Prochlorococcus marinus str. AS9601: one gene and its partner. The protein of the gene in region 1 binds, or shares a complex with, the protein of each later gene. Links are inferred from orthologs where the notes say so. Each region holds a gene or a part of one and is shown on either strand. Other genes may lie near its edges. The genes, in order: cdaA and A9601_RS10400.

Region 1 (10,219 bases):
AAATAGATGAGATCATATTGGCATTAACTCCCAGCGTTGAGGGAGACACAACAAGTCTTTATATTGGAAAATTGTTATCACCTTTTACTAAAGTTACGAGGATTGCATATGGGCTCCCAATGGGGAGTGAACTTGAATATGTGGATGAAGTTACACTTGCGAGAGCCTTAGAGGGAAGAACAAAATTAAATTAGATAATGAGAAACAATAATCTTATCAAGAAAGAAAAAATCTTAAGGCTTCCCTCTTGGATAAAATTTCCCATTAGTAAATCATCAGAGTTAGAAAAAATACAAACACTCATCAAAAAATCAAATATTCACACTATTTGTGAAGAAGCAAGATGTCCAAATAGAGCAGAATGTTATGCCTCAGGAACAGCCACCTTCTTACTGGGTGGATCGATATGCTCTCGTTCTTGTGCTTTTTGTCAGGTAAATAAAGGTAGACCTAGTTCTATTAATATTGATGAATGCACTCAAGTCGCTGAAGCAGTAAAAGTACTAAATTTGAAATATGTTGTTTTGACATCTGTAGCTAGAGATGATCTCCCTGATCATGGTGCAAATTTATTTATATCTACAATTGATGAGATTAGAAAAATTGATTCAACAATTAAAATAGAGGTTTTAACTCCTGATTTATGGGGTGGGGGCAAAAATTTTGATGAAACTAACAACCTTCAGACTGAGAGATTAAAAATGATCTTAGAAAAAAATCCAACATGCTTTAATCATAATCTTGAAACTGTTGAAAGATTGCAAAAAGAAGTTAGGAGAGGTGCAAATTACAAAAAATCCCTTAGCTTATTAAAAAAGTCAAAAGACATTGCCCCTCATATTCAAACTAAATCAGGCATCATGTTAGGTCTTGGTGAAACCTTGGATGAAATAAAAAATACAATTTATGATCTTAAAAAAATAGATTGTGATCAAATTACAATTGGCCAATATTTAAGGCCCTCATTCAATCATTTGGCAGTTAAGAAATATTGGGATCCATCAGAGTTCGAATATTTATATCGCTTTTCCAAGGAATTAGGATTCAAGAAAGTATCTTCTGGGCCCTTAGTTAGAAGTAGTTATCATGCGGGTTGACTTCCCTCAATTAAAAAAAGTTTCTTTTCAAGTTTTTTCAATATGGAAGTACATTCCCCGTTCATAAGTGTACCCGCACCACCCCAAACCAATCTTAATAAAAGATCTACTGGGCTATTACCAACTTCTTTAACAATTTTGAAGCCTATTAACTTGAAATATCTTACAAGTTTTTTACTATATCCTTCACTATCAAAAATAGCTAAAAGTCGTGCTTTGTTGCTTGATTTTTTTTCAATTGCCCAAGCCATAGTTGTTGCCCATATTAATTCCGAAACAAAAGCAGGAGCTTTACTAAGGATTCTTAATGTATCAAGCTGAATACCTTGTTTATTTAAATAAGTCCAACCTTTCATTTCGGCCCAAATCTTAATGATGTTATCTTTCTGTTCTGCTATAACGATTCTAAAAAAACATAATCCAAGTGTTTCTCTAGCTTGAATTTTAATTATTAATCCAATGGTACCTGCTAATTTTTCTAATTCTTCAACTTTCATGATTTTGAAAATTAGTCCTTATTGATTTTATTATTTTCCACTTTTAATCTATCTATTTGTTTTTGTCTTTCTTCAAACCTTTTCCTATCATTATCACTGAATTGATCTATGCAGAAATGACATTGGATACCCTTTCTGTATTCTTTTCTTTTTTGATCTTGAATTGAAATTGGCATTCCACATGCATGACAAATCGAATAAGAGCCTTTTTCTAATTCTTGATCTAAAGCAACTCTTTTATCAAAAACATAACATTCCCCTTCAAATAAATTTTCTTTTTTTGGTATATCATCAAGGTATTGAAGGATACCGCCTTTTAGGTGATAAATATTTTTATAACCTTTCTTTTTCAGCAAACTAGTAGCTTTTTCACATCTTATTCCTCCGGTACAAAACATTGCTATATTTGTAGAATCTTTATTTTCTAAATGAGTATTTAAATGATCATCTACCCACTTGGGGAATTCGCTAAAGTTCCTTGTATTTGGGTTTATAGAATTCTGAAATGTTCCTACAGAAATCTCATAATGATTTCTAGTATCAATAACTATTGTATTTTGATTTTTAATTAATTTATTCCAACCAGCTGAATCAATATAGGTCCCATTATTTTCTGAAGGGTTTATTTCAGGGACACCCATGGTAACTATTTCTTTCTTGATTTTTATTTTTAATTTTTTGAAGACTTTCTTTTTTGAAAAGTTTACCTTGATATTCAAATTTCTACTATCTGTATATTCTTTAATTAAATTGATAACAATATCAATTACATTTTTCTCAGCACAAATAGTTCCATTAATGCCTTCACTTGCAAAAATTAACAAACCTGAAAGATCGTTTTCATTTTCGATTTCTAATAATTTATTTTTGAGATCAAAAATTAAGTTTTCTTGAAATGGGAAGAAAGAGTATAGAGAAGTAATTTTATAATTTTTGCCTTTCATAAAGAAGATAATGTTTTTTCACAAGTTTCAAAATCTTTGTTAAATGATACTCCAACCTCTTTGAGAAGTTTTCTGTCTGACTGAAAAGATGGATTTGAAGTAGTGAGTAACTCATCTCCGTAAAAAATGGAATTTGCACCGCATTGAAAACATAAGATTTGGGCTTCTTTTGAGAGCTTTTCTCTTCCTGCACTTAATCTTATTTTACTTTTAGGCATAAGAATTCTGGCTGTAGCTATCATCCTTATCATCTCAATAGAATCAATTTCTTGATTATCTTCTAAACCAGTACCTTCAATAGCTACTAATGAATTTATTGGAACACTTTCAGGGTGTGGATTCATGTTTGAAAGCACTTCCAAAAGAGATGCTCTATCGCCATTAGTCTCACCCAAGCCTATTATTCCTCCACAACAAACATTTATTCCTGCATTTCTCACTCTTTTGATAGTATCTAGTCTGTCTTGATAAGTTCTTGTCGTAATAATATTTTTATAATGCTCAGGGCTAGTATCAAGATTGTGGTTGTACGCTGTTAAACCTGCATCAGCCAGTCGGGAAGCTTGTTCTTCTGTAAGCATCCCAGCAGTAACGCATGCTTCCATTCCTAAATCTCTTACACCGCTAACCATCTCTAACATTGCATTAAAAGATTTTCCATCTCTAATTTCTCTCCATGCCCAACCCATACAAAACCTATCTGCACCCTCATTTTTTGCTATTTTAGCTCTTGCTAAAACCTCTTCAACTTGAAATTGTGGATGACTTTTTATTTCGCTAGCACTATAAATTGATTGGCTACAATATGAACAATTTTCCTCACATCCACCAGTTTTTACGCTGAACAATGATGCTAATTGAATGTTATAGCTGTTGAATTTCCTGTGAACGATTTGTGATTCCCACATTAAATCGATCAGAGGCATATTAAGAATTTCTAATATCTCCTTTTTATTCCAATCGAACCTAATTTCACTTAAGACCTGATTATTCGAATTTATCATAATTTTTAGAGAGTATAATGAGAATCTTCAAAAGATTCATTTGGTAATGATTCTATACCTCCGAAACGTCTATTCCTCGATTGGTAATCAATGATTGCTTTTAGAAATTCAAACTCATTGAAGTCAGGCCACATTACGTCAGATATATAAATTTCTGAATAAGCTAATTGCCATAAAAGAAAATTACTTATCCTTTTTTCTCCACTGGTTCTTATTAGTAATTCTGGATCTTTAATTCCTCGAGTTAATAGCTCTGAATTAAATAATTCTTCATTAACCTCACTTGGTTTTATTTCGCCAGAAGAAGATTTTAATGCTAATTCTTTTGCAACTTTTACTATTTCTTGTCTACCACCGTAGTTAACACAAACATTCAATAAAAATTTATTGTTGTTTTTAGTTAGAGATTCTGAATTAGATATTATTTTTTTTAGATTTTCTGGGAAAGGGGTTATATCTCCAATGAATTTTATTTTTGTTGATTCTTCATGTATCTCTCTAATTTCATTTCTCAAAACTTCGATAAAAAGATTAATGAGGAAGTCAACTTCTTTTGTTGGTCTTGTCCAATTCTCTGTTGAAAAAGCGTAAACAGTTAGTACTTTACATCCTAATTTTTTTGATGCTTTGAGAATCTCCTTTAAAACACTAACGCCTTTTTTATGCCCATATGTGCGAGGGAACCCTTTTTTTGTTGCCCATCTACCATTGCCGTCCATTATTATTGCAACATGTTCTGGAACTTTTTGCTTATCTATTTTCATGGATAAGTTATTATTTTTCGCGTCAATTATTTTTCCTAAACTCATAATTTAATCATTTTTGTTAAAAAAAATTGCTGGCTTTTCCTTCTCTTTCTCATTAGAATCATTGATAATATTATCACTTGATTTTGTATTTTGGGATAAAGAGTTTTTACCTAAAGTTGATTTATTCGTTCCAATTGTGTTTTGATTACCAATCAAATTTACAAGAAGTTCTTGTAACCTGCTACTGGTAATTGGTCTTTCTAGTTTCCCTTGGTTTGCTAGTGATAATGTACCTGTCTCTTCAGAGACAACAATACAAATACATCTGTCAAATCTTTCCGTAATTCCTAGTGCAGCAAGATGTCTTGTCCCGTATCTACTTATTCCTTGTCTAGATAAAGGGAGTATTACCCCGGCAGATATTATTTTATTCCCTTTCACAAGAACAGCTCCATCATGTAAGGGTGTATCTGTTGCAAATAGATTTATTAAAAGGTCAGTTGATAATTGTGCCTCAATATTAGTGCCTGAATATAAAAAATCTTCTGGTCTTAAGTCACTCCCCAAATCTACAACAATTAAAGCTCCCCTTCTATTTTGAGAGAGTTTACCTGCAGTATCAACTAATTGAGTAATAGTAGTTGAAGTTGCTCTAAATTCCTTTTGTGGATTTCCGAGTAATACGGCAAGCCTCCCAGTGCCTAAAAGTTCCATTAATCTTCTTAACTCTCCTTGCCAAAGGATCGCTAATGAGAGAGAGCATGCTAGAACTACGGCATCAATTAATTTTGATGTTAGTGGTAAGTATGCATATCTTTGAATAAACCATGCAGATGAAACTAAAAACAAATATCCCCTTAGAAGCCACAATGTCCTTTGTTCTTTTACTCTAGAGAATAATAAAAGTCCGAAACCAACAGCAAATAAGACATCTAATAAAAGCTTTAAATTTATAATTCCCCAGAAATTCACACTAAAAACAACATTAATTTAAATGTACCTAATTTTGTTTAATAAAGCGATCAGGCAAAACATCATATCTTAAAAGATCAAATGGACTTTCTCTTTTTTGAATAATCTCTGCTTCTCCATCACAAACTAAAAGAGCTGCGGGCCTTGGAATTCTGTTGTAGTTAGAACTCATTGAAACATTATATGCACCAGTACCAAAAACACATATAAGATCTCCTGTTTTACAATTTGCTAGCTCTATCTCCTTCAACAATACATCTCCTGATTCGCAATGTTTTCCAGCAATAGTATATTTATTTTTTGAATTAATGTTTAAGGGGTTTTTTACCAAACATGCAGAATAATTTGATTGATATGTTATGGGCCTTGGATTATCACTCATCCCACCATCAACAGACAAATAGGTTCTGATTCCAGGAATTTCTTTGAAAGCCCCAATTTTGTAAATTGTTATGCCTGCTGTAGATACGATGGATCTTCCAGGTTCACACATTAACTTAGGTAAATCTAAATTGTGTTTTTTACAAGCTTCAACTACAGAGGTGGAAATTGTTTTTACCCATTCATCAATAGAAGGTGGATCGTCATTTTTTGTATATTTAATGCCTAATCCTCCACCAACATTAAGTTCCTTAATATTGTGGCCAAATTTCTTGGCGTCCAAAATAACCTTTACCATTATTTCGCCTAGATCCTTATGAGGTTCTAGTTCAAAAATTTGGGAACCAATATGAGCATGTATTCCTCTTAACTTTAAATGTTTAGTGTCGCTTATGTTGGCAAATAAATTATTCAGATATTCGATTCCAAAACCAAATTTGCTATCAAATGAACCTGTTCTTATGTATTCATGTGTATGGCATTCTATTCCAGGAGTAAAGCGAATCATTATTTCTAAGTCATGATTTAATGAGTTTGATACTTCCTCTAATCTTTTTAAGTCATAGTCATTATCTACAATTATTTTTATGTTATTTTTAATCGCGAAATCTATTTCTTTGTCAGATTTATTGTTCCCATGAAAAACAATTTTTTCATTTGGCACCCCACCCTTTAGGGCAGTTAATAATTCCCCCTCCGAAACTGCATCAAGTCCTAAACCTTCTGAGGAAACAAGGTTACTCATAAATATAGAGCTATTAGCCTTGGATGCATATATCGGGAGTGTTTCTCCTGGATAGTATTTTTCTAATGCTTTTTTATAAGCTCTACAAGACATTCTCAATGTGGTTTCATCCAAAATATAGAGAGGAGAATCATATTTTTTAACTAATTCTTCAATTGAACATCCACCAACTGACAATTTCCCATCTCCTCCAATTGAGGTAGTAATGGGCACTATATTTTTATTGGGACTTTCCAAGTCAATTTTCTGTTTTAAAAAAGATTCTTTTTCATCCATAAGAGAACTTTAAATAAAGTTTTGCCAAAACAGCCATATTTTATAATGACTCTAGATTTGAACTTTATAAATATAAATACATAATAAAATGATATCTATTAAACAAATAAATGAGAAAGATATCGAATTATGTTGTGAATTAGATAGAAATACGATTTCGCTATGGAGCAAAAAACAATGGGCAAACGAATTTAAAAAAGATGGTACAAAAATATTTGGGTTATTAATTAAAAATTTAGTCATTGGTATTTGTGTTTTTCAAGTTGTTCTTGATGAAGCTCAAATAAATTATTTTGTTGTAAATCAAAAATTTAGGGAAAAAGGCTTTGGATCTTACCTCATGATCTATCTAATAAAAAAATGTGAGAAATTAAATCTAAAGAAATTACTATTGGAAGTTTCTCAGAGTAATGTTAGTGCTGAAAGATTTTATAGTCGCTTTGATTTTTATACCGTAGGAATAAGAAAAAATTATTATAAAGATGGTTCACATGCTCTTTTAAAAGAAAAAAAATTAACAACAAAATAATGTAAAAATTTAATTGTTCGGATAACCAGAATGCTTGAAATTACTATATTTTCTTGTTATATCACTAAAAAAGTTCAATTTGATTCAATAAATCATATTTTTGGGTATTCACAAAAGCTCATTCTGAACACAAAATAAACAGATTACTGGTAGGTTATTAGTAGGAATTTAATCTTCTAATGTTTGAAAGATTTACTGAAAAAGCTATAAAAGTCATTATGCTTGCTCAAGAGGAAGCTAGAAGACTTGGTCATAATTTCGTTGGAACTGAACAAATTCTTTTGGGATTAATTGGAGAAGGAACTGGGGTTGCAGCGAAAGTACTTAAATCACTTGGAGTCAATTTAAAAGATTCAAGGATAGAAGTAGAGAAGATAATAGGGAGAGGGTCAGGATTTGTAGCTGTAGAAATACCTTTTACCCCTAGGGCTAAGAGAGTTTTAGAATTATCTCTCGAAGAGGCTCGCCAACTAGGTCACAATTACATAGGAACAGAACATTTATTATTAGGTTTAATAAGAGAAGGCGAGGGAGTAGCTGCAAGAGTTTTGGAAAATCTTAATATTGACCTTACCAAAGTAAGAACTCAAGTCATCAGGATGCTAGGCGAAACAGCCGAAGTTGGTTCAGGAACTAGTACAACTAAGAGTAACCAGAAAACTGCTACTCTTGATGAATTTGGTACAAACCTAACAAAACTAGCTAGTGAATCAAAATTAGATCCTGTCGTTGGCCGTTATTCAGAAATAGATCGTGTCGTTCAAATATTAGGTAGGAGGACCAAAAATAATCCTGTTCTTATAGGGGAGCCAGGTGTAGGTAAAACAGCTATCGCAGAAGGTTTAGCTCAAAGAATACAAACAGGCGATATTCCAGACATTCTTGAAGACAAAAGAGTTTTGACACTTGATATAGGATTATTAGTCGCAGGAACAAAATATAGAGGTGAATTTGAAGAAAGGTTAAAAAAAATAATGGAAGAAATTAAATCAGCAGGTAATGTCATACTCGTCATTGATGAGGTGCATACTTTAATTGGTGCTGGAGCTGCTGAAGGAGCTATAGACGCAGCAAATATTCTGAAGCCAGCACTAGCTAGAGGAGAACTTCAATGTATTGGAGCAACAACTCTCGATGAATATAGAAAACATATCGAAAGAGACGCCGCTCTGGAAAGACGATTCCAGCCTGTAATGGTAGGGGAGCCATCTATTGAAGATACAATAGAGATATTAAAAGGCCTCAGAGAGCGTTACGAGCAACATCATCGTCTAAAAATTACTGATGATGCGCTAGAAGCAGCAGCTCATTTAGGGGATCGTTACATATCTGATAGGTATTTACCTGATAAGGCTATAGACCTCATCGACGAGGCTGGAAGTAGAGTTCGTCTAATAAATTCTAAACTCCCGCCTGAAGCAAAACAAATAGATAAAGAACTAAGACAAGTTCAAAAACAGAAGGAAGAATCTGTAAGAGATCAAAATTTTGATCAAGCTGGCCAATTACGTGAAAAAGAGATTGAATTGTCTGCAAAAATTAAAGAGGTATTGGAAAATAAAAAAGAATCTGCAGAGGAAGATCAATTTAATGATGATAATAAGTCTGTTGAAAGTGATTCAAAACTCTATCAAAGTCCCCTTGTTAGTGAAGAGGATGTAGCACATATTGTAGCTTCATGGACAGGCGTTCCTGTTCAAAAATTAACAGAAACCGAATCAGTAAAACTTCTTAATATGGAGGAAACACTTCACCAAAGGTTAATTGGACAGGATGAAGCTGTAAAGGCTGTTTCTAGAGCTATAAGAAGAGCAAGAGTTGGTCTAAAAAATCCTAATAGACCCATTGCAAGTTTTATCTTTTCTGGCCCTACTGGTGTAGGTAAAACTGAATTAACTAAATCATTAGCTTCATATTTCTTCGGTAGTGAAGAAGCAATGATTAGGTTAGATATGTCAGAATTTATGGAAAGACATACAGTTAGTAAACTTATAGGTTCGCCTCCTGGATATGTTGGTTTTAATGAAGGAGGTCAGCTTACTGAGGCAGTTAGAAGACGTCCTTATACAGTTGTTTTATTTGATGAAGTTGAAAAGGCGCATCCAGATGTATTCAATTTATTATTGCAACTACTTGAAGATGGAAGATTAACTGACTCTAAGGGTAGAACCGTAGATTTTAAAAATACTTTGTTAATAATGACTTCTAATATCGGTTCTAAAGTAATTGAGAAAGGGGGGGGCGGACTCGGATTTGAATTCTCAGGAGATTCAGTTGAAGATAGCCAATACAATAGAATAAAATCTTTAGTTAATGAAGAACTTAAGCAATACTTTAGGCCTGAATTTTTAAATAGACTTGATGAAATAATTGTATTCAGACAACTAACTAAAAATGAAGTTAAACACATTGCTGAAATAATGTTGCAAGAAGTTTTTGCACGACTACAAGATAAAGGCATTAAGTTAGATGTAACCGATGCTTTTAAAGAAAGACTTGTTGAAGAAGGTTATAATCCTTCCTACGGTGCGAGACCTTTGAGAAGGGCAGTCATGCGTTTACTTGAAGATAGTTTGGCTGAAGAAGTTCTTTCTGGGAGGATAAAAGATGGAGATAAGGCTTTAGTTGATATAGATGATAATAAAAAAGTTATAATAAACATATCTTCTGAAGAATCTTCTCAAGAACTAGCAAGTGCTAACTTCTAATAATTCTAAGTAAATATGCAGTCAATCTCTCCCGAAACTATATATAGGGGAAATAATGCTTGGGAAAAATCTTTACCTCAAATTACTAAATTAACTAAAAGTCCATTAATTCTAGGCAGAGGGATTCAAACGAATAATTTGAGAAATAATATTTTTAATGATTTAAAAAATCAAAAACTTAATGTAAATTTTGCCAATTTACAATTTGATTGTTGTTACGAAGATATTTCAAGAGTTAGGAATATTATTTCAAATAATAATAATGATTGTGTTATTGCAGCTGGAGGTGGCAAAGTTCTAGATTCTGGAAAATATAT
Region 2 (9,812 bases), 770 kb from region 1 along the record:
AATTATCCATGACTACGAGGACTAACCTCATTATTTTTATTTTCTTGAATGATTGAAAATTCAGAATTAATAATCTCCTCAAAGGGTTTCTCTCCTTTTTTTAAATTATTAATAGATTCTCTTATTTTTATTTCGTCTTGTTTACCAATAAAAGTAGAAATTAGATTACCCTTTTTATCAAAAAGATTAACTTGAGGAATCCCGTTGACGGCAAACTTCTGAATGTAATTACCCCATTTTTGATTATCAACATTTAAAAAAACAAAATTAATATCTTTTTCATATTCATCTTTAAAAGCAGAAACTTGTGGAGCCGTTTCTTTGCAAACTTCACACCACTCAGCATAAAATTCCAGAAATGTAGGCTTATTATTTACAAAAGCTATTTCAGGGTCAACGGATAATTCTCCAAAACTCTTTAAAAGATAAGTTGATCTAAAAAAGAAATTTTTAAACAAAAGCAATGAAATCATAACAATAGATATAATCAAAATAAATATTATTTTTAAATTTGACTTTAAAATTTGGTCTTGACTCTCAGATTGCACTATTCAAGTATTACTAACTAAGAACATCTTAAATAAGTTCAACAAATAAAGAGAATTGAAATCTACCAGCTTTTAATCTACTGATAAAATAAGAACTGAATAATTATCAAAATTTCTTTGATTCCTGAAATCTAATTATGCAATCAATCTTTGGAACAGATGGAATAAGAGGCAGATTTAATGAAGAGTTAACTTATTCTCTAGCTTACAAAGTAGGGTATGCTCTAGGTTCGACTTTAAAGAAGAAAAGTCCAATATTAATAGGGAGAGATACGCGAATTAGTGGAGATATTCTTCTTCAGGCAATAACACAAGGAATAAATGAAAGTGGCAAAAAATTTATAAATCTAGGAATCTGCCCTACCCCAGCAATACCTTTTTTGATCAAAAAAGAGAATCTAAGTAGCGGGATCATGATATCTGCAAGTCATAATCCGCCAGAATATAATGGCATAAAAATTTTTGATCATAATGGTCAAAAAATTACCAGATATTTTGAAAATAAAATTCAAAAATTAATTGAAGAAACAAATCAAAATATATCAGTTCCTACAAAAGTGATCCCCCTAAATACAAATAAAAATCTTATGGATATTTATATTAAAAGTTTAGTCCAAGCAATGGATGGGGAAAACCTTAGTGGCTTAAAAATAATATTAGACACATGCTATGGATCAGCAACAACCTGCGCAAAAGAAATTTTTCAGTCTCTTGGTGCTGATGTAAGAGTTATCAATAATTCAAAAAATGGGTCTAAAATTAATATGAATTGTGGTTCTACTAACCTAGCACCATTAAAAAAAGCATTAAAAGAGAGTCCTGCAGATATGGGTTTTAGCTTCGACGAAGATGCCGATAGAGTAATTGGAATAGATTCAAAAGGCAATGTATTGGATGGAGATCACATTCTCTTTCTTTGGGGGAGAGAACTTATGGAACAAAAAATTCTCACAAATAATTTACTAATATCAACGCAAATGGCAAACTTAGGTTTTGAAAAGGCATGGAAGAAAATTGGAGGAGTTTTATATAGAACTGATGTAGGAGATAAATATGTGCATGAGGCAATTAAAGAAAAAAGAGCTGTTTTAGGAGGTGAGCAGTCAGGTCATATACTTTCGAAAATTAATAATTTTTCTGGAGATGGGATATTGACTGCACTTCAAATTTCTAAATATTGTAAAAAGAAAAATATTAATTTAAATGATTGGCTTAAAAGTAGTTTCGAACCTTTTCCTCAGAAACTAACCAATATCAAATTAAATTTTAATATTAATAAATTAAGTCTAAAAGCCAAAATCTTAATTGATAAAACAATAGAAAATTTTCAAGCATTATATTCCCATAATTGTAGAGTTTATATAAGGCCTAGTGGCACAGAACCCTTAATTAGAGTTCTTGTTGAGGCCAAAAGTCATAAGAAAGTTAATTCTTTATCAAGCGAAATAACAAACAAACTCAGTTTAGAAATTAATAAAATAATAAATTAAAAATGAATCAAATTTTTATATAAATCCTTTCAAAAATATCAAGTTGATTATTAATCACATACTTTTCCCGATTAGTTTTCACTTTATTTGGATTAAAACTTTCAGAATAATTAAAATCTTTTTTATCTATCGTTTTAAAATAAAAATTATTAGAAATAGTGTAATCCATATAATCAAATAAATCCTTTACATCTGTTTTTATAAAAATTAAGGTACCTTTTTGCAATAAATTAGAGAGAATATTAATAAATTCTGGCTGAATGACACGCCTTTTATAATGTCTCTTTTTAAACCATGGATCAGGAAAATAAAAAGAAATACTTTTTAAATTTTTAATAATCAATTCACTTTGGACATCATTCAAAATATTATTAGCATTACCAAATAAAAAATATAAATTTTTGATTTCACTTTCAAGTACTTTTAATTTAGCATTTTTGACTAATTTCTCACGGATTTCGATTCCTAAATAATTCCAACTAGTATTTACTAAAGCTAAATCGAATAAAAACTCTCCAGCAGCACAGCCTATATCCAAATGAAGATTTAATTTAGAATCACCAAACATTTCACCCAAAGATGGTATTCTCTCAATTTGATTGAAATTAATACTAAGCGGATTAACATGCTGTCTCATACGATTATTAATATATTTTTAGGCAATAATATAAGGATGCATAATATTCATAACTATGACAATAGTGAGTTCAAAAGTAACAGTTTGATGTTTAATTATTATGTATTTAAAAAAAAAGTTTTGAACGTTTTTAATCAACTTTCTATTTGGCTATCCTTTCAACTTTCAATAGTTTTCCTTATTGGTATACCTACAACTCTATCCCTCTGGTCAATTAAAAAAAGAAATAAAGCAGTTATTAAACTTCTATCAATGTATTGGAAAATATCCCTTTTATTTTTTATAAGCCTTCTACTTTTAATTGGTAAGTATAATAATGCTCTTGTGATAACAAATATTTCAACATTATTAATCACAGTTTCAGTTTGGTTTTGGAAGGATATTAATGATGAATTAAGAGAATATGATTTTTCTTACTCTCTTACAACAACGACAAAAATATGGAGATGGACGGTAACTTTTATATCTCTCAATTTTCTAATTCAGAGCTTACTAAACTTTAACTGCTTTTCTTTTATTAATTCAGATGCATGTGCAATATGGCTTCAGCCTTCTTCAAATTTATATATTTTTATAAAAAATTTATTCAACTTTTTCTTCGGAGCCAACTTTACTCAGCCGATAGCGAAATTTTTAGGATTAATTTCATTATTAATTTATGCTTTAGGCCTTATTCAATGGTCAATAATCAAATTACCTAAAAATGGAAGAAACTCTTGCTTCTCTCAAAATGGCAGAAATTGATTTAATAAATAATCTTGAAAAAATAAGTTCCGAGATACCTAATAGGATAATTAAACTAGAAGGTTTTATTCTAAAAGAAAATCACAAAGAACAATTAGAAATAATAATTTTCAAAGGTTTTAGCAGCTCTACAACTCATCCAATTGAAATAGATTTAGAAAAGAAAGTTATAGAATCTCAATATGTAATCACCAAATTTAAACTTTATAAAGCACCCTTATTAGAAACCGAAGATAATTTTATAAGAGAAAATCAAAACTCAGTTTTCTTTCTAAATAAAAAAAACTGGATTTAAGTAAATTCAAGATTAATAATATTTGAACATCTTTTACATAATTTTGTATTTTGAATTCCATTAAAAGTTTCTTTTTGATAATGCCAACATCTATCACATTTTTGTCCCTGTGCTTTTATTATCTGAATCTTACCAAGTGCATTATTATCTATAATTAGAGAATTCTCTACCAAATCGGATACCACTTGAAAGTTTGACACTATAAGCCAATCCCTAAATAAATCTACATCTTGACTGCCAAATTCCTGTAGCCAAATTAGTGAATCTTTTACAACTTTATCTTCAGGCAAATAATTAACTTCAGTTTCTAAAGCTGCTCCAATTATTTGTTTGTTCCTACATCCTTCTATAGCTTTATTAATTTCAACTCTCAAATTTCTTAAATTTGCAATATGCTCATTAAGAATTTGATTTTTCCATGACTGTGCAAATATTGGCCATCCCCTTTGAAATACTGATTTTTCTTTAGTTAAATATGGAATATTTTGCCAAATATCCTCAGCCATATGACAAAGCACTGGAGAAATAAGTACGGCTAAATTTTCAACAACTTTTGACATAACAAACTGGCATGATCTTCTTCTAAATTGTGATTTAGAACTTACATATAACCTATCCTTCGCAATATCCAAATAAAAATTTGATAGATCAACAACACAAAAACTTTGTAAGATTTGAAAAAATTTTGAAAATTCATAATTTTCATAAGCATTTGATATTTGATCTGTAACCTCAACTAACCTGCCTAACATCCATTGATCTAGGAGAGGTAACTGATCAATTTCATAACTATCAATATTTGGATCATAATCATGAATATTACCTAGAAGATATCTTGCAGTATTTCGAACTTTTCTATAAACGTCTGCAAGTTGCTTGAGTATATTTGAACCAATTGGAACATCAACTGAATAATCTACAGAGCTTACCCATAGCCTTAAAACATCAGCGCCGTAAGCAGGTTCAGTTTTTTTATTGTTACCTCCATTAATAATTATATTTGGATCAACAACATTCCCTAAAGATTTACTCATTTTTCTTCCGTTTTCATCAAGTGCAAAACCGTGCGTTAAAACTTTTTTATATGGAGGTTTATTATTGACTGCTACAGATGTTAGCAAAGAAGACTGAAACCATCCTCGATGTTGATCTGATCCCTCTAAATAAAGATCGGCTGGATACTTTAATTCACTTCTTAGTTCACATACTGCGGCCCAGCTAGATCCTGAATCGAACCAGACATCCATTGTATCTGTTCCTTTTTTCCATAGATCCGATTCTCTTGCATATTTTTCTGGCAATAGATTCTTAACATCCCAATCCCACCAAATATCTGCTCCATGTTCGCTAAAAAGTTCTTGAATATGATTAATTATCTCGCTGTTAAGAAGAATATCATTACCATTTTTTTTATAAAAAACTGGAATTGGGACTCCCCATGACCTTTGTCTTGAAATACACCAATCTCCTCTACCAACAACCATAGAATAAATTCTTTTCTTTCCAGTTGCTGGCATCCATTCAACATCTTCGATTGCCTGTAATGCGGATGATCTAAAGCCATTTACAGATGCAAACCATTGTTCTGTTGCCCTAAAAATAGTTGGTTTTTTAGTTCTCCAATCATACGGATATCTATGCTTATAATTTTCTTGTAATAGAAGCAAATTATTACCCTTTAGATATTCAATAATTAAATCATTTGCATCTTTAAGAACATTTGATCCTTGGAATTGACCAGAATATTCATTTAAATTACCTTTTTCATCAACAACACATGTTATGGGTAAATCATATTTTTGACCCACATTAAAATCATCTACTCCATGACCAGGGGCGGTATGAACAATTCCAGTACCTGATTCTGTAGTAATATAATCTCCACCAATTACAATTCTGCAATTTTTATTTTTAGAAGGATGTTGATATTCAATATTTTCTAATTGAGAGCCCTTAACCTCTAAAAGCACCTTTAAATCTTTATTAAATTTATTACTTATTTCAGTAGATAAATCTTTTGCAAAAAGGTAAATTCGTTTCTCTTCATCGATAGCAAAAACATACTTTATTTTTGGATTTACTGCAACTGCTTCATTTGCAGGTATAGTCCAAGGAGTAGTAGTCCAAATAGTTATGAAAGAATTATTTTCAAAAAATTCTCTTTTAATATTAAGATTTTCTTGGACAAAATTTAATAAAATTTCCTCAGATATTTTTGTTATTTTTAAAGAAATATAAATACTTTTTGAATAATGTTCATCAGGATATTCTAATTCTGCTTCTGCAAGTGCAGTCCTCGAACTTGGGCTCCAATGCACAGGTTTAAGACCTCGATATATATAGCCATTTAAAAACATCTTCCCAAATACTCCAATCTGAGCAGATTCATAACTTTTCTTGAGGGTTAAGTAAGGGTTATCCCAATCTCCCCATATGCCCCACCTTTTGAAACCCTCCATTTGATTATTAATTTGGATATGAGCATAATCTGTTGCTTTTTTTCTTAGATTTAAAGTGTCAAGATTTTTTCTTTCATCAGATTTTAAATTCTGAAGAACTTTTAATTCAATAGGTAATCCATGACAGTCCCAACCAGGTACGTAATGCACCCTAAATCCTCTTAAAGTTTTATACTTATTTATTATGTCTTTTAACACTTTATTAAGGGCATGACCCATATGAAGAGCTCCATTTGCATAAGGGGGGCCATCATGTAATGTAAATATTTCTCCTGAATTATTTGACCCTAATTTGAAATCAATATTATTTTTAGCCCAAAAATTCTGAATCTCAGGTTCTCTTACAACTGAGTTTGCTCGCATTGAGAAGTCAGTTTTAAGTAAATTTAAAGTTTCTTTATAAGAAAAGTCTGATTTTTGTTCTTTGCTATTTTGAGATTTCATACGACGATATGGAAATATTGGTGATCAAAAGAATTATTTAAATAAATTTAATTCATTATATTCTTTCTTAATTGACCTTTAGTTTTTTCGAGAAGTTTCAAGTAACCAGTGTATATGATTTCAGACTTTTATATTATCATTTTTATCATTTCTTACCCACTTTTTTTGAGTTGTATTTTTATTTTTACTGCCAAAATTAAAAAAATTTGAAAGTTTCGTAAAACTACCAAATCCCAGATTAATAGCTTCTAAGATTTTCGAAAAGTTATTTTTAAATTCCAAAAATGTAGTTAATTTTTTCTTTTCGATTTCCGTCAATTGGAACCATCTAGATAAAAAAATCTCTACTAGATAAAAAATAACAAGTACTGTTAATAAGAGGAAAATTGCAAAAAAGGATTCTTCTATTATTTTATTTTTAATTATTAATATAAAACCTACTAATAAATTTAAAAAAGCTTTTATTAGGTCTCTCGGTTTGCTGAGCTCAAGATAAAGTATCGGTACAGTTAAAAAAATGGTTCCAATTACTATATAAAAAATTCCTAAATAAAATATCAAACTATTCATTAAATTAACTTCTTGATTAAATTATAAGAGTTGATATCAATAAACAAACTATCTATCAGAATTTCCTTAAGTGCGGTCGGGGAGACTTGAACTCCCACACCCGAAGATACGAGTACCTAAAACTCGCGCGTCTACCAATTCCGCCACGACCGCTCAAATAAAATAATAATTGAAAGAAGTTTATTTTAAAAATTTTTTTTCTTAAGATGATTAATTTGACACATTAAAATTAAATTAAAAATCTCCTAAAAGAAATTTTTTATGTTTGAGCATGCAATCATCTTAAAATATTAGTTATATTATTTAAAGAATAAAAGAAACGATTTCAAACTTAACCAGTAAAAATACAACGAAAAATACTAATTCTTCAAAAACATTTAATTGGCAAAAAGAGATTAAAAATTACGTAGATCCGCCAAGTTTTTGGAATCCAACATTAGGTTTATTTTTTGGCGGTTATTTTCTCGCTTTTCTTAGCATATGGCAATGGTATAGAGGTGTTTGGCCTTTGCCTTTACTTGTAGCCACTGCTTTTTTAGCTTTACATATTGAGGGTACTGTAATTCATGATGCCTGTCATAAAGCTGCTCATCCAGTTCCTTGGATAAATCAAGCAATGGGGCATGGCTCAGCTATTCTGTTAGGGTTTAGCTTCCCAGTTTTTACTAGAGTTCATTTACAACATCATATTCACGTAAATCACCCCAAAAATGATCCAGATCATATTGTCAGTACTTTTGGTCCAATTTGGCTAATTGCTCCAAGATTTTTTTATCATGAGGTATTTTTCTTTCAAAGAAAACTCTGGCGAAGATATGAATTACTACAATGGGGAATTGAAAGATCAATATTCATAACAATCATATTAGCAGGTTTGAAATTTGACTTTATGAATTTAATTTATAATTTATGGTTCGGCCCAGCATTAATGGTAGGGGTCACTTTAGGAATATTTTTTGATTATTTACCCCATAGACCATTTAGATCAAGAAATAAATGGATAAATTCTCGAGTTTATCCAAGCAAATTTATGAATTTATTAATAATGGGACAAAATTATCATCTCATTCATCATCTTTGGCCATCGATTCCTTGGTTTGAATACAAAATAGCTTATGAAAAAACTAAGCCTTTATTGGATAAAAAAGGCTCCCCTCAAAGGGTTGGGATATTCGAAAGCAAAGATGACATTTTTAATTTTATTTATGATTTATTAATTGGTGTAAGGAGTCATAGCAAAAAGAGAGGGAAAATTAGAAAAATCATAAATTTATATCCAAGCTTTAAAATAAAAAAATTTTTATTAAAGATAGTAAACAAAACATTTATTGGAAGCAACTAACTTACTCATTCATTAAGGATTTTTGGTACTTTAAAATATTTATCTTCTCTCGATGGACCCAATTCTAAAAGTTCTTCATTGCAATCAGAATTTTTCTTTTCGTCTTTTCTAAATACATTTACAACCTCTATAGCTCTAGTTGTACAGGGCACATCATCAGTATCAATTTTTTCAAGTTGTCTTATATAATCCAATATCTTTTCTAATTGTTCTGCATGATTATTAATTTCATTCTCGTTAAGTTCTAATCTCGCTAAATGAGCAACTTTATTTACTTCCTCTTTAGTTATTTTTGTCATACTTTTAATATCTTTCTTACTAAATAATAGGTTATTAAGAGCAACTTATTTACATATCCTTTGAATTTCAAATAATTTAAAAAATCACTTTTTTTTAAAAATCAATATCAACTATTAGCCTTAATTATTTTTCTCAGCTAAATATGTTATTAGATAGATATTGAACAATAGAAGAATTATTTCCAAAAAATTTTTTTTATCGGCACTCTAAACTTGTTGCTCCTGATTTAATAGGCTGTTACCTCATAAAAAAAAATAATGAGATAGATCAAGTTAAAGGGATAATTGTTGAAACTGAAGCTTATTCACAGGAAGAAGAGGCCTGTCATGGCTACCGCAAAATGACTGAATCAAACAAATCATTATTTGGTAAACCTGGCACATTTTATATTTACAAATCTTATGGCATTCATCATTGTTTAAATATAGTTACTGATAGAGAAAATTTTGCAAGTGGTGTTTTGATAAGATCAGTTTTTATATCTAACAAGAATGAAAGATTAGCTTCTGGACCTGGCCTAGTAACTAAAACATTCAGTGTAGACATTTCATTTAACTCACTTGAAGTTCTTGATAACAAATCTTTATGGATTTCTCCACGAGACTCCACTCTAGAAGAAAAAGATCTTATTCAAACAACGAGAATTGGCATATCAAAGGCAAAAAATATAAAATGGCGTTGGTATCTCAAAAATAGTAGGAGTGTAAGTAAAAGATTAAAAGGTGACAGAACACCTAAATTTCTATAATCATTTATCTTTTTAAACGTAATGCAAATTTGGCCTCATAAACATATACACACACTAGCTAATTTTTCAATTAAAGATTATGAGTCAGTATTTGAATTAGCTAATAGATTTGATGCACTAAAGAATGCAGGAACAAAAAAGATACCGGCTTTACAAGGGACTTTGGTAACTTCTTTATTTTTTGAAGCAAGTACAAGAACAAAAAATAGTTTTGAGCTTGCAGCAAAAAGACTTT

What was found.
Region 2: the proteins of cdaA (region 1) and A9601_RS10400 are in contact, whole or in part, in a crystal structure (PDB 7OJS), measured with the Bacillus subtilis proteins. The link is inferred for Prochlorococcus marinus str. AS9601 from one-to-one orthologs.

The regions. Positions count from the first base shown.
Region 1 is NC_008816.1:1,009,249-1,019,467, reverse strand. What follows is about bases 3,310-6,151. They hold cdaA (diadenylate cyclase CdaA), read right to left. Parts: upstream 5,264-6,151; coding sequence 4,355-5,263; downstream 3,310-4,354. Other genes in these bases: lysA (diaminopimelate decarboxylase), read right to left, coding at 5,292-6,151; A9601_RS14810 (isoprenyl transferase), read right to left, coding at 3,548-4,351; bioB (biotin synthase BioB), read right to left, coding at 3,310-3,542. Outside these bases: recombination mediator RecR, read left to right, coding at 1-194; lipA (lipoyl synthase), read left to right, coding at 198-1,097; A9601_RS14825 (hypothetical protein), read right to left, coding at 1,085-1,594; A9601_RS14820 (rhodanese-related sulfurtransferase), read right to left, coding at 1,606-2,538; more of bioB, read right to left, coding at 2,535-3,309; more of lysA, read right to left, coding at 6,152-6,665; rimI (ribosomal protein S18-alanine N-acetyltransferase), read left to right, coding at 6,754-7,194; A9601_RS14790 (ATP-dependent Clp protease ATP-binding subunit), read left to right, coding at 7,374-9,902; A9601_RS14785 (iron-containing alcohol dehydrogenase), read left to right, coding at 9,918-10,219. UniProt on the Bacillus subtilis protein: One of 3 paralogous diadenylate cyclases (DAC) in this bacteria, catalyzing the condensation of 2 ATP molecules into cyclic di-AMP (c-di-AMP). Upon expression in E.coli leads to c-di-AMP synthesis.
Region 2 is NC_008816.1:237,001-246,812, reverse strand. Bases 1-2,861 are described here. They hold A9601_RS10400 (phosphoglucosamine mutase), read left to right. Parts: upstream 1-685; coding sequence 686-2,038; downstream 2,039-2,861. Other genes in these bases: A9601_RS10390 (DUF3177 family protein), read left to right, coding at 2,796-2,861; trmB (tRNA (guanosine(46)-N7)-methyltransferase TrmB), read right to left, coding at 2,046-2,675; A9601_RS10405 (thioredoxin domain-containing protein), read right to left, coding at 3-548. In the rest of the region: more of A9601_RS10390, read left to right, coding at 2,862-3,419; A9601_RS10385 (hypothetical protein), read left to right, coding at 3,379-3,714; ileS (isoleucine--tRNA ligase), read right to left, coding at 3,711-6,617; A9601_RS10375 (hypothetical protein), read right to left, coding at 6,738-7,187; A9601_RS10365 (fatty acid desaturase), read left to right, coding at 7,582-8,529; Asp-tRNA(Asn)/Glu-tRNA(Gln) amidotransferase subunit GatC, read right to left, coding at 8,535-8,828; A9601_RS10355 (DNA-3-methyladenine glycosylase), read left to right, coding at 8,996-9,577; A9601_RS10350 (aspartate carbamoyltransferase catalytic subunit), read left to right, coding at 9,599-9,812. UniProt on the Bacillus subtilis protein: Catalyzes the conversion of glucosamine-6-phosphate to glucosamine-1-phosphate. Glucosamine-1-phosphate is used for cell wall biosynthesis.